Regions from separate parts of the Pseudoalteromonas sp. NJ631 genome, predicted to be linked through region 2. Evidence: predicted binding sites of a transcription regulator. Region 2 holds the regulator's gene; each other region holds the start of a gene.
What was found. The regulator sigma-54, encoded in region 2, starts transcription at its own class of promoters, with help from an activator protein. The targets are predictions, from matches to a motif close to GTTGGCACGNNNNTNGNNT.
Positions count from the first base shown of each region.

Region 1: A587_RS0122445 (YggN family protein) is a predicted target of sigma-54. The motif match lies at 1,061-1,079, and genes of this name have one in related genera.
Region 3: fliE (flagellar hook-basal body complex protein FliE) is a predicted target of sigma-54. The motif match lies at 1,011-1,029, and genes of this name have one in related genera.

Region 1 is NZ_AKXJ01000021.1:14,425-16,700, reverse strand. Features, by position in the region: gene A587_RS0122455 (c-type cytochrome) at 5-451, shown strand; gene A587_RS24305 (PA3496 family putative envelope integrity protein) at 641-826, opposite strand; gene A587_RS0122445 (YggN family protein) at 1,115-1,900, shown strand; gene A587_RS0122440 (aminotransferase-like domain-containing protein) at 1,939-2,276, opposite strand, start outside.
Region 2 is NZ_AKXJ01000016.1:50,916-53,191, forward strand. Features, by position in the region: gene hpf (ribosome hibernation promoting factor) at 1-279, opposite strand, end outside; gene A587_RS0120055 (RNA polymerase factor sigma-54) at 309-1,808, opposite strand; gene lptB (LPS export ABC transporter ATP-binding protein) at 1,855-2,276, opposite strand, start outside.
Region 3 is NZ_AKXJ01000007.1:110,096-112,371, reverse strand. Features, by position in the region: gene A587_RS0113700 (sigma-54-dependent transcriptional regulator) at 1-810, shown strand, start outside; gene fliE (flagellar hook-basal body complex protein FliE) at 1,068-1,400, shown strand; gene fliF (flagellar basal-body MS-ring/collar protein FliF) at 1,421-2,276, shown strand, end outside.

The DNA of each region.
Region 1 (2,276 bases), on a different contig from region 2:
TACTATGAAGAAACTACTTACCGTCACACTATTTAGCTGTCTTGCAGCAACAGCGCAAGCTAACACTATGTTTGAATCGGCTGAAGATGCAATTGAATACCGCCAAGCGTCTTTCCAATTGATCCGTTTCCAGATTGGCAATATGGGCGACATGCTAAAAGGCAAAGTGCCATTTGATGCTGAAGTATTTAAGCAACGTGCTCACAATGCTGCACAATTATCGCAAATGCCTTGGGAAGCATTTATCGACGGTTCTGACAAAGGCAATACTGATGCCCTACCAGCCGTTTGGTCAAACAGAGCTGAGTTCGATGGTAAAGCCAAGCAATTTGCTGAGTATGCTCAAGCACTGGCTGTTGCAGCTGACTCTGGCGACAAAAAGCTGATTGCTTCTGCATTTAAAGATTGGGCAAAAGGCTGTAAAGACTGCCATAAATCTTTTAAAGATTAATACCAATCGTATAAAAACAAAACAGCCGCATATTTGCGGCTGCTTACTATCTGAATAGTTCGTCACTCGCTTGGTTATCACCAACGACACAGTGACTCAGACATCGCACTGAGTAACCCACAGCCCTGCTTAATCACACAGCCAAATTGAATTACTGTCAGTGCTAGACTCGTAGATGACGTCTAGTGATCAATCATCAATATAGTCGAAATCATCATCGCCTAGATTTCTACGTAGGCGTTTTTGCTCTAAGTAGTCGTCTAGCTTTCTTTTGACTTTACGCTTTTGCTTATCATGTTGGTTACGACCCAACTTTTCAAATTCATCGTCTGCAAAATCATCATCAAGCGCATCGTAAGAGAATGTCTTACCCACAACTAACTCCAAAATAAAATAGTCATTAATAAAATGAGAGCCGTCTCTCAAGATCACTATTTAGCGCTAAATTGTCATTCTGAAAAGTGAGAGTTTCTTATCCTTACAATAAAAATTTTTTATTGCCTAATTCATTTTGACAAAAACAACTATATTTTAGTCAATTTCATCACTTTTAGAGCACATTAACTTTCAACAATAAAATACAATATATTGATTTTATTTGAGTTTATATTTGGCATTGTTCTTGTAACAATAATCATGCAACTGAGCCAATAAGGATCGACCATGAATAAAATTTTACTACTAACAGCAGCAACAATGATGACAACCACTGTCGCTGCACACGAAAAAAATAACATCACGTTTAGCGGTGACAATTGTGAAGTAGAATTTCAGAATGACGTTAGGATCACGCCTGATAACTTGGTGATCACAACGGCCAAAAACAAAACAGCTGAGATCAACAACCTTGGCGAACTGACACTCAATGGCGAGCGCATCACGCTTAATACACAGCAAAAAACGATGCTCACGCAATACGGTGATGAACTAAGAGGCCGCCTACCACAAGTGGCTGATATTGCTTTTGAAGGCATAAAGCTAGCGGGCGTTGCCCTTAATGAAGTGGCGCAAACCTTTAATTTAACCAGTTTAGATAGCATCCATGCCGTGATCGATGACCTCGAAACAGAAGTGCAAAATACGTTTTATCAGCAAGGTGCGTTTGTGATGGGCAAGCAAACCTTTGATGAGTTTGGCCAAAATTTTGATAATCAGTTTGAAGAAAAAATCGAGACCGCGGTACAAGGTGCCATGATGCAATCGATAGGTAGCTTACTGGTTGCGATTGGCAACGAAATGTCAGATGCAAATGGTGATATGAGCAGCTTTGAACAGCGTATGGAAAACTTCGCAACACAAATCGAAACCAAAGTTGAACAACAGGCTGAATCTATTGAGAAAAAAGCAGACGCACTGTGTGGCGACTTTGAACAAATAGCGAAAAACGAAGCCATTGTCGCAAAGTCTATTCCCGCAATGTCAGAGTACCAACTGTTTAAATTTAAATAATCTGACGTTGGCATAACTTACTTTTAATTCAGAATACGTTATGCCAACCCTTTCCTTTGTGCATCAGCCAACTCCCCCAGCGTTTTAATCGCTTGCTCTACCGACGCATCCCACGGCAAACCATAACTGATACGTATACAATTTTGATACTTTTTGCTGGCACTAAATAACGTACCAGGCGTAATACTGATCCCGCACTCCAAGGCTTTTTGGAACAACAAGGCACCATCAACGTGCTTACCTAAGTCTAGCCACAGCACACAACCGCCTTGCGGGCGACTGACTCTTACCTCACTACCAAATGCAACATTCACCGCTTGGATCATACGATCTCGATTCTCAATTAACCGTTTACGGACCAACTTTAAATGGCGCT
Region 2 (2,276 bases):
AGTGAGCTTCTCTTTGTGTTTAATAACTTGACGATCTAGCTTGTCGATGAGGCCATCAATTGCGGCATACATATCTTGATGCTCTGTTGATGCAAATAGCTCGCCGCCGTTTACGTGTAATGTTGCTTCTGCTTTTTGTACTAGCTTCTCGACATCAAGGATCACATGCACGTTATTGATATGATCAAAGTGCCTTTCTAGCTTCGCAAACTTGTTGGTGACATAGTCTCTTAATGAGTCAGTAATTTCTACATGGCGACCAGTTAGATTTAGTTGCATAAGCATTTTTCCTTCTTGGGTTTTACGTCTTATATCAAGCTTTTACGCTGATTTGACGGTGGAATGGCTAGGGATTCACGATATTTTGCAATCGTACGTCTCGCTACCTTAATTCCTTGCTCAGCTAAGATATCTGCAATTTTGCTGTCACTCAATGGCTTCGCGGTATTTTCTGCAGCTATCAGCTTTTTGATAAGTGCTCTAATTGCTGTAGAAGAGCACTCACCTCCATTTTCTGTACTTACATGGCTAGAGAAGAAGTACTTCAGCTCAAATATTCCCCGAGGTGTATGCATGTATTTTTGTGTTGTCACACGGGAAATTGTGGACTCATGCATCTCAACCATTTCAGCAACATCATTTAGCACCATAGGGCGCATTGCTTCGGGGCCATGTTCAAAGAATGCCTGTTGTTGTTGCACAATGCAATTGGTAACTTTTAATAATGTATCATTTCGGCTTTCTAAGCTTTTAATAAACCACTTTGCTTCTTGTAAATGTGAGCGAATAAACTGACTATCTGTGCTGGATTTCGCTGTTCTAGACATCGCAGCATAATGGTCGTTTACTCTTATTTTAGGCATAGCATCAGGATTTAGCTCTACGATCCAACGACCTTTTACTTTTTTTACCGATACGTCAGGGATCACATATTCAGGCTCTTCATGAATAATGCTTGCCGCTGGTTTTGGGTTAAGACTATGAATTAACGTCATGACCTCTTTGAGATCGGCTTCTTTAAGGCGCGTTTTCTTAGCCAAAGTTCGATAGTCACGGCTGGCAAGCAAGTCGATATGCTCTGTCAGGATCATTTTCGTTTCGGCAATCCATGGCGTATCTGGGGCGAATTGATTTAGCTGAATACACAAGCATTCTTGTAAACTACGCGCTGCGATACCGACAGGATCGAAAAGCTGAATACGTTTGAGCACGGCTTCGACTTCATCCAGCTCAATAGGCTCTTCGCTACTCTCATCATTAATGCTTTCTAAAATGTCTTCGCAAGACAGTGTTAAAATGCCTGACAGGTCGACCGCTTCAATAATCGCAATCGCAATCGCTCTATCTGTTGGACTAAACGGTGTCAGCTCAAGTTGCCACATGAGATAATCATGAAGAGATTCAGAGGTTTCCCCTTGATAAACATTATCGTCATCGGGAAGTGGGCCTGAGCTTGCAGCGGGCGCTGCACTCATATACTCGTCCCAAGTGACATCCATAGCAAGGTCATCGCTCACAGTGTCTTTGCTCATGGCAGTATCTGAGTCTATCTCATAGTCACTAACCTGCACTTCATCGCTTGAATCTTGATTGTCGTCAGCACTGCTCTTTTCTTGACTGTGTTGGTCAGCGTTTTCGCCGTCAGTATTATCACCTTCTTCCACTTCCAACAATGGATTGCTGTCTAACGCTTCTTGTATTTCTTGTTGCAGGTCCAATGTACTGAGCTGCAGCAAGCGAATGGCTTGTTGCAGTTGTGGAGTCATTGTAAGTTGCTGCCCCATGCGCAGCTGTAATGATTGCCTCATGTATCTCTAACAATCCTTTTTAACAGTTATTAATACTACGTCTTAACTATAGCTTGAATTGTTCGCCTAGGTAGACATCTCTTACGGTTTGATCTGCCAAAACATGTTCTGGCGTGCCTGCAGCGATTAACTCACCATGTGAAACGATGTAGGCTTTTTCACATACGTCCAGTGTTTCTCTAACGTTATGATCGGTGATTAGCACACCGATACCGCGGTTTTTTAGGTGCTCTATGATTGTCTTTATATCTAACACCGAAATAGGATCAACACCAGCAAAAGGTTCATCTAACAGGATAAACTTAGGGTTAGCGGCTAAAGCGCGAGCAATTTCTACGCGTCTTCTTTCGCCTCCCGACAATGCCATGCCCTGTGAGTCGCGAATGTGTTGAATATTAAATTCGTCCAGTAACTCATTGAGTTCAGCTTCTCTTTCAACTTTAGATAAGTCTTTTCGAGTTTCTAGAA
Region 3 (2,276 bases), on a different contig from region 2:
AATATGCTCGAAGCGACCCTGTTTGGTTACGAGAAGGGGGCATTTACAGGTGCCATTCAGGCGTGTCCTGGAAAATTTGAGCAAGCACAAAAGGGAACGATTTTGCTTGATGAGATCACAGAGATGGATTTGGGATTACAAGCAAAATTACTTCGCGTGTTACAAGAGCGGGAAGTAGAGCGTTTAGGCAGTAGAAAAACCATTTCACTGGACGTCAGAGTGTTGGCAACCAGTAACCGCGATTTAAAAGAAGCGGTGGAGGATGGGGTATTTAGAGAAGATTTATATTATCGCCTCAATGTTTTCCCGCTAGAATGGTTGCCACTGAAGGACAGAGCGGGTGATATCGCAGTGTTAGCCGAGCATTTGTTGGTAAGGCATACGCAAAAAGTAGGTAAGCCAACACCTATATTAAGCAGCAGTGCAAAGCGTAAGCTCAGTTCACACAGTTGGCCTGGAAACGTAAGGGAGCTAGACAACGTTATTCAACGTGCCCTGATTTTGTTCCAAGGTAATGAAATTCAAGAAGATGATATTTTTATCGAAAATTTCTCACCGATGGCTTTGATTGAGTCTGCACCACTTGTAAATCATGAAGCATCAGCTTTAATGGAGCGATCTCAAGGTGAGGATGAGATCATTAGCTATAAAGATGAGCTACAGGATAAAGAACACCAAATTATTTTAGATACGCTGGCAAAGTTTAATGGTAAACGCAAAGAGGTGGCGGAGGTATTAGGTATGAGTCCTCGCACACTTCGCTACAAGCTGGCAAAAATGCGAGATTTGGGGATTGCACTACCCGCTTAACCTAAGATACCTAAGCTTAAAAGGAGTGAGTTAGCTCATTGCTTTTCCAAACCTCAGGTTAAGCTTTATCTGCTAATACAAATTTACTCAGGCGCCTATAAAGATCAGCAGATCTTAGGCGCCTAGTTTTTACTTCTATGCACTGCCAATTTTTCGACATACTAAAAATGTTTCAAGATACTGAAAATTAACGATTTTAAGTTGGCACGTTTTCTGCTTTATTACAGGTAACTAAGAGTTATTTTGAGTAAAGCATCATGAAAGTACAATCATCAGCGCTATTTCAAGAAATGCAGGCAATGGCTGCAGAAGCGACGAGAAACACACAGCCATCAGTGCAGCCGGTTAAGACGGCGGCATCTTCATCGGCTCAGTTTGGCGATTTACTCTCAGACGCACTTAATACGGTTCATGGCTTACAACAAGAAGCGAAACAAAAAGTCACCGCTGTTGAAATGGGTGACAGAAGCGTTTCTCTTGCAGAAGCCATGATAGCGAAACAAAAATCGTCGGTCGCTTTTGAGGCAACAGTGCAAGTTCGTAATAAACTTGTTGAGGCCTATAAAGAAATCATGAGCATGCCAGTTTAATTGAGTGACTGTGGAGAGTAATCGTGGCTACTAATCAATCAACAGATCTTACGCTTTCCGATGCAGCGCTGAATAATGACAGCGGATCGGATGAGCAACAAGAGCAAAAATCAGGCTACTTCAGTGCGCTAAGCGGTGTTGATATGTTGCGCCAGGTTACTCTGGTTATTGCCCTTGCTATTTGTTTAGCAATCGCAATCTTTATTATCATTTGGGCGCGCCAGCCAGATATGCGTCCGCTTGGTAAATACCCAACAGAAGAACTCGTCGAAACGTTAGACTTTTTAGACCAACAGAAAATTGAATACCAATTAGATGGTAATACCATTTTAGTTGCTGAGTCGGACTATCAAGACATAAAACTACGCATGGCGCGTGACGGTTTTACCCAGTCTCCGAGTTCTGGCACTGATATTCTGATGCAGGATATGGGTTTTGGTGTTAGCCAACGTCTTGAAAGAGAGCGCTTAAAACATAGTCGTGAGCAACAACTTGCGAGAACAATTGAAGAGTTACAAGACGTAAACCGTGCAAAAGTGTTGCTTGCAATTCCAAAAGAAAACGTCTTTGCACGTCGCGAGAAAAAGCCCTCTGCAACCGTAGTTATTACCCTTAAACGTGGCAAAACGCTTGGCGGCGAAGAAGTTGATTCAATCGTAGACATTGTGGCATCAGCGGTACAAGGTTTAGAGCCTTCACGCGTGACCGTCACCGATCAAAACGGTCGTCTACTCAACTCTGGTTCTCAAGACTCTTTAGCTGCGCGCTCGAGAAAAGAGTATGAAATCGAACGTAAGCGTGAACAAGAATATCTAGAAAAAATTGATAGCATCCTGATCCCAACTGTAGGTCTTGGTAACTTTACCGCGCAGGTTG